Regions from separate parts of the Alsobacter sp. SYSU BS001988 genome, predicted to be linked through region 2. Evidence: predicted binding sites of a transcription regulator. Region 2 holds the regulator's gene; each other region holds the start of a gene.
The links. The regulator HrcA, encoded in region 2, represses chaperone genes, less so after heat shock. The targets are predictions, from matches to a motif close to GTTAGCACTCNCNNNNNGNGAGTGCTAAC.
Positions count from the first base shown of each region.

Region 1: the regulator HrcA is predicted to act here: its motif matches at 1,110-1,138, upstream of ACYVO7_RS02780 (co-chaperone GroES).
Region 3: the regulator HrcA is predicted to act here: its motif matches at 1,285-1,313, upstream of groES (co-chaperone GroES).

Region 1 is NZ_JBTAMK010000001.1:645,800-648,064, reverse strand. It holds gene ACYVO7_RS02785 (DUF3095 family protein) at 1-1,068, opposite strand, end outside; gene ACYVO7_RS02780 (co-chaperone GroES) at 1,188-1,475, shown strand; gene groL (chaperonin GroEL) at 1,522-2,265, shown strand, end outside.
Region 2 is NZ_JBTAMK010000004.1:331,156-333,420, forward strand. It holds gene rph (ribonuclease PH) at 1-327, opposite strand, end outside; gene hrcA (heat-inducible transcriptional repressor HrcA) at 547-1,641, shown strand; gene ACYVO7_RS11195 (EamA family transporter) at 1,650-2,265, opposite strand, start outside.
Region 3 is NZ_JBTAMK010000003.1:26,460-28,724, reverse strand. It holds gene groL (chaperonin GroEL) at 1-884, opposite strand, end outside; gene groES (co-chaperone GroES) at 938-1,225, opposite strand; gene ACYVO7_RS07215 (lipopolysaccharide biosynthesis protein) at 1,471-2,265, shown strand, end outside.

The sequences.
Region 1 (2,265 bases), on a different contig from region 2:
AAAACACGTCATCAGGGCCGTGGGTGAAACATGAACGCCGTATTGTAGATTCCCGCCCGCCGCGATCAGTGCCAGTTCGGCGCGAATGGCTGCCTCCGCTGCGCCATCGCAGTCGATAACAAGACTCAGTTGCCGGTCGAATTTACAGAAGTCCGTGTTGCTGGCGATCTCAGCTAGGTAGCGCTGCCTCTCGAAGCCCCTCACACGCCAACTCGTTCGCAGAACAACATAGGCCGCAAGCGCGCGCATGAATAAGCGCGCTGCCGCTACACTGGCCGGTGCTCGGCCATGCGTGGCACGAGCTTCGATCCAAACCCCGGAAGCTGGCCAGCGGGGTCTGAGATTGGCCGGCTTGGCCGGCAGGGGGCTGCTTGCGCCAGCCAGGCGCTGAACGGCTGAGTAGGCGAGCGATAAGTCCGCTCCTTTGAGGATCAAGGTGAGCATGCGCCCGTTAAGCGCCTTGAGCTCCTGCCACTGGCAGCTCAGTCCGGTGAGATCAGGTGAGGCTCCATCATCAATTGATTCTGGAATGACCGAGACAGCCTTGAGCGGGGAAGGCCCTCTCTCTTTCAGCGAGGCTTCGAGAGCCGCGACGCCGCCGCCCAGAAACACACCGAAAGAGTTGCCAGGTGTTGGCTCATACCGGCCCACGAGAACGTCCGCGCCCGAGGCACGAAGCTCGGAAACCTGAGCTAAACCGACGCGTAGGTTCAGCTTAAATTCATCTCGCGCGAGCCTGCGCAAGCGCGCCAATGCTAGGCGGGTTTGGTGCGCGTAGCTCGGCGGGACCATCACGGCGCAGCCGTCGCCGGCGAACAGCACCGGGATCTCGCAGTCGATACAGATATTCCGCAACGCCGCGATCGCGGCGGCGGCGATGTAGTTCACCGTCCGATGGTTCCCTTGCGCAATTGCCGCCGTTGAACCCTGTATGTCGGTGATGGCAAGGAACCAGGCGTCCGGAGCGGGCCGGTGAAGACTTGCATCAAACGTCTCGGCAGTGGAACTGAGGCGCGGCAGGCGGGCGAAGAATTCGTTTTGATCCTGTTCCTCAGAGCCATCCGGCATCACTTCCCCTCAATTTGCCGAGATGCGGCGCCACCGATTTGTTTAGCACTCTGCATGAGCGAGTGCTAAGGTCGAGTTTGGCGCGGACCAGTGCCTCAATCCAGATCTAGGAGGCCCTCATGAAATTCCGTCCCCTGCACGACCGTGTCGCTGTCCGACGCATCGAAGCAGACGAGAAAACCAAAGGCGGAATCATCATCCCTGAGACCGTCAAGGAGAAGCCCCAGGAGGGCGAGATCGTTGCTGCCGGTCCCGGCGCCCGCGATGAAGCCGGCAGGCTCGTCGCCTTGGAGGTCAAGGCTGGCGACCGCGTCCTATTCGGCAAGTGGTCAGGCACCGAGGTCAAGATCGATGGAAAAGACATCTTGATCATGAAGGAATCCGACATCATGGGCGTGATCGCCTAAACGGCTTTTGGATCCCCAGTTTCAATTAGATTAGGACCACAACATCATGGCCGCCAAAGACGTTCGTTTTTCCTCCGACGCCCGCGAGAAGATGCTGCGCGGCGTGGACATCCTCGCCAACGCCGTCAAGGTGACGCTCGGTCCCAAGGGCCGCAACGTCGTCATCGAGAAGTCCTATGGGGCGCCGCGCATCACCAAGGACGGCGTCACCGTCGCCAAGGAGATCGAGCTCGAGGACAAGTTCGAGAACATGGGCGCTCAGATGGTGCGCGAAGTGGCCTCGAAGGCGAGCGACGTGGCGGGCGACGGCACCACGACCGCCACGGTTCTCGCCCAGGCCATCGTGAAGGAAGGCGCCAAGGCCGTCGCGGCCGGCATGAACCCGATGGACCTCAAGCGCGGCGTCGATCTCGCCACGACGGCGGCCCTCGAGGACATCAAGAACCGCGCCCGCAAGGTCGCCTCCTCGGCCGAAATCGCCCAGGTCGGCACCATCTCGGCCAACGGCGACACCGCCATCGGCGAGATGATCGCCCAGGCCATGCAGAAGGTCGGCAACGAGGGCGTCATTACGGTCGAGGAGGCCAAGACGGCCGAGACCGAGCTCGACGTCGTCGAGGGCATGCAGTTCGACCGCGGCTACCTCTCCCCGTATTTCATCACGAACGCGGAGAAGATGGTCGCCGAGCTCGAGGACCCCTACATCCTGATCCACGAGAAGAAGCTGTCCTCGCTCCAGGCGATGCTGCCGATCCTCGAGGCCGTGGTTCAGACCGGCAAGCCGCTCCTG
Region 2 (2,265 bases):
CTCGCCGATCGAGGTCAGGTCCACCACGGAGCGCAGCGAACGGCCGATCAGGCGCTGGATCTCCTGGGTCCGGCCCGAGGGCTTCCCGGACGTCACCTCGCGGCGCGTGCGCTCATGCGTGGCGCGCGGCAGCATGGCGTATTCGGCCGTCACCCAGCCCTTGCCGCTGTTGCGCAGCCAGGGCGGGGCGCGTTCTTCCAGGGATGCGGTGCAGAGCACATGCGTCTCGCCGAATTTCACCAGGCAGGAGCCTTCCGCGTAGCGGGCGACTCCCCGTTCCAGGCTCACTTTGCGCAGCTCGTCGGGCGCGCGGCGGGAGGGTCGCATGGGGTCATCCTGTGTTGCGGTCAGCGTGGGGCGGTTCTAGGCTTCGCCGCACACGACCGCAAGCCGACCGGTTGGCCTGCCCGCCGGCGTCGGGCGCGCGTCGGCCTCGCGGGCGCTTGATCGCGACCGGTCCGGCGCCCATGCTAGGGTCTGGCGACAGGGGCCGCGGGCGGGCCCGGCCCTCCCGGCCGGCCGCACGGCCCAGGACCGATGGCGATCATGCGAGGCGAGTTACCGCACCAGCCGCACCTCAAGGGCTCAGGGCCCGGACTCGTGGACATCAACGAGCGCTCCCGCGAGATCTTCCGCCGCATCGTGGAGAGCTACCTGGCGACCGGGGAGCCGGTGGGCTCGCGCAACCTGTCGCGAATCCTGCCCATGTCGCTGTCGCCCGCATCCATCCGCAACGTCATGTCGGACCTGGAGATGGCGGGGCTGCTGTTCTCGCCCCACACCAGCGCCGGCCGGCTGCCCACCGAGGCGGGCCTGCGCTTCTTCGTGGATGCGCTGCTGCAGGTCGGCGACGTCACCACCGAGGACCGCTCGCGCATCGAGGCGGAGGTGAAGGCCTCCGGCCAGCAGAAGACCACCGACGCCATCCTGTCGGAGGCCTCGGCGCTGCTGTCCGGCCTGTCGCGCGGCGCCGGCGTGGTGGCCACCAGCAAGGCCACGGTGCGGCTGAAGCATATCGAGTTCGTGCGCCTCGACGCCGCCCGCGCGCTCGTCATCCTGGTGTCGGAGGACGGCTCGGTCGAGAACCGCATCCTCGACCTCCCGCCCGGCCTGCCGGCCTCGGCGCTGGTGGAGGCCTCCAACTATCTCTCGGCCCGCATCCGCGACAAGACGCTCTCCGAACTGGTCGCCGAGGTGGAGAACGAGCGCAGCCGCGCCGAGACGGAGCTCGATTCGCTCACCGCGCGGCTCGTCGACAGCGGGCTCGCCAGCTGGGCCGGCCAGTCCGAGAGCCGGCAGCTCATCGTGCGCGGGCAGGCCAACCTGCTGGAGGACCTGCGCGCCATGGAGGACCTCGAGCGCATCCGCCTGCTGTTCGAGGACCTGGAGACCAAGAAGGACGTCATCGACCTCCTGGCCCGGGCCGAGCAGGGCGAGGGCGTGCGCATCTTCATCGGCTCGGAGAACAAGCTCTTCTCGCTCTCCGGCTCCTCCCTGATCGCCGCCCCGTTCCGCGACGCCACCCAGAAGATCGTCGGCGTCGTCGGCGTGATCGGCCCGACGAGGCTCAACTACGCCCGCATCGTCCCCATGGTGGACTACACGGCGCGGGTCGTGAGCAAGCTGCTGGAGGGGCGGTAGAGTCGGCCTCACCCCAGCCTGATCGCCGCCACGCCGCCGAGCGCCACGAGGGCGGCGGTCCAGCGCATCCAGCCGACGGGCTCGCGCAGCCAGACGGCCGCGATCACCACGCCAAAGAAGATGGAGAGTTCGCGCAGGGCCGACACCGCGCCGATCGGGCCATGCGTGAAGCCGTACAGCACCAGCAGGTAGGAGCCGTTCGACATCACGCTCGCCACGGCGCTGAAGGCCAGGTTGCCCTTGTAGGCGCGCCGCAGGCCCGGGCCCTCGAGGGTCAGCAGGGCCGCCATCGTGATCCCGTTCACGACCGACACCGCGAACCCGTAGACCAGCGGGTCGCCCGTGGCCCGCACGCCCTGCGCGTCGGTGACGACGAAGAGCGCATTGGCGAAGCCCGCCAGGATGGCGAGGCCCACCCCGACCCTGTCGACGCGCTCGCCGCGCCGGGCCGAGGCGGCCAGCAGCAGCACGCCGGTGGAGATCGCCACGATGCCGGCGAAGGCCGGCGCCGAGACCCGGTCGCCGAAGGCCGCCCAGCCGATCAGGGTGACCCCGAGCGGCGCGACGCCGCGCACCAGCGGATAGCCGAGCGCGAAGGGCGTGCGCCGGAACGTGGCCATCATG
Region 3 (2,265 bases), on a different contig from region 2:
AGGATCGAGATGTCCTCCAGCATCGCCTTGCGGCGGTCGCCGAAGCCCGGAGCCTTCACGGCCGCGACCTTGAGGCCGCCGCGCAGCTTGTTGACCACGAGGGTGGCGAGAGCCTCGCCCTCGATGTCCTCGGCGATGATCAGGAGCGGCTTGCCGGTCTGGACCACGGCCTCGAGGATCGGCAGCATCGCCTGGAGCGACGACAGCTTCTTCTCGTGGATGAGGATGTAGGGGTCCTCGAGCTCGGCGACCATCTTCTCCGCATTCGTGATGAAGTACGGGGAGAGGTAGCCGCGATCGAACTGCATGCCCTCGACGACGTCGAGCTCGGTCTCGGCGGTCTTCGCCTCCTCGACCGTGATCACGCCCTCGTTGCCGACCTTCTGCATCGCCTGGGCGATCATCTCGCCGATGGCGGTGTCGCCGTTGGCCGAGATGGTGCCGACCTGGGCGACCTCGGCGGAGGACGCGACCTTGCGGGCGCGGTTCTTGATGTCCTCGAGGGCCGCGGTCACGGCGAGATCGACGCCGCGCTTCAGGTCCATCGGGTTCATGCCGGCCGCGACGGCCTTGGCGCCTTCCTTGACGATCGACTGCGCCAGCACGGTCGCGGTCGTCGTGCCGTCGCCGGCGATGTCGTTGGTCTTCGAGGCCACTTCGCGCACCATCTGGGCGCCCATGTTCTCGAACTTGTCCTCGAGCTCGATCTCCTTGGCGACAGTGACGCCGTCCTTGGTGATGCGGGGAGCGCCGAAGCTCTTCTCGATGACGACGTTGCGGCCCTTGGGACCGAGCGTCACCTTCACGGCGTTGGCGAGGATGTCCACGCCGCGCAGCATCTTCTCGCGGGCGTCGGAGGAAAAGCGTACGTCTTTGGCAGCCATGACGTCATGCTCCTTGAATGGGATTCAGGAAAGGGCGGGTAAAGGCAGTCCGATCAGGCGACGACGCCCATGATGTCGGACTCCTTCATGATCAGGAGGTCCTGACCGTCGATCTTGACCTCGGTGCCGGACCACTTGCCGAACAGCACGCGGTCGCCGGCCTTCACGTCGAGGGCGACGAGCTTGCCGCTCTCGTCACGGGCGCCGGGACCAGCCGCCACGATCTCGCCCTCCTGGGGCTTCTCCTTGGCGGTGTCGGGAATGATGATGCCGCCCTTGGTCTTCTCCTCCGACTCGAGACGGCGGACGACGACGCGGTCGTGCAGGGGACGGAACTTCATGGTGATATCCTCTCGGCGACGCGCACGGGGCGCTGAAGCTGGCACGAAATGGGAGGCCTGTTAGCACTCTCATGGGAGGAGTGCCAACCGGGCCGTTGTGGAGATAAGAGGCGCAGGCGAACCTGTCAAGACGAACCGAAGCGAGAACTTCGCGGCTACGCGCCGGCGCGGCCCATTGGTTAACCGCGGCGGACTAGGGTGGCCCGAAACGCGCGCGTCGCGCGGAGCCGACCGGACTTGGCGCCATGGCGGTGATCGCCAGTTTCCTGTTCAACGCCGTGGCGAACTTCGCCCTCGGCCTCCTCGTCGCCCGACTGCTGGGCCCGGAGGCGTTCGGGGTCTACGCCGTCGCCGTCGCGGGCGCGGCGACCGTCACGATCCCCGCGCTGGACTGGATCCGGCACGCGGCGACCCGCTTTTACTCCGATCGGGCGCGGACCGATACCCCCGACGTCAGGGCCACCCTGGACCGCCTGCTGCTGTGCGCCGGCGCCGTCGCGGCGGCGGGGGCGGGCCTGTGCGGCGCGGCGGGCCTCGCCGGGGCGTGGACCGGCGGGGCGGTGGCCGGCCTCGCCGTGCTTCTGGCCCTGCTGGGGACGACGCTCGACTATTTCGGCGCGCTGGCGCGGGCGCTCTGGCGGACGGGCGAGTACGCCCTCCTGGTCGTCTCGCGCAACGCGCTGGCGCTGGCGGCCGTCGGGACCGCGGCGGCCCTCACCGGCGACCCGGCCTGGACCCTCGCGGCGGGCGTGGCCGCCCTGGCCGGCGCGGCGGCGCTCGGCGCCGCCCGGCTGCGCGATCCCGATGCGCCGGCCGGGAGACCCGATCATGCGCTGGCCCGCCGCTACGCCCGCTACGGCCTGCCGCTGGTCGCCGCCGGCGCGGTCGCCATGCTGCAGGCCTTCGCCAACCGCGCCGCCATCGCGGCCCAGTTCGGGTCGGCCGAGGCGGGCCAGTTCGCGCTCGCCTACGACATCAGCATCAGGGCGGTGGCCATCTCGGGCACGGCGCTGGACCTGCTGCTGCTCCAGCGCGCCGTG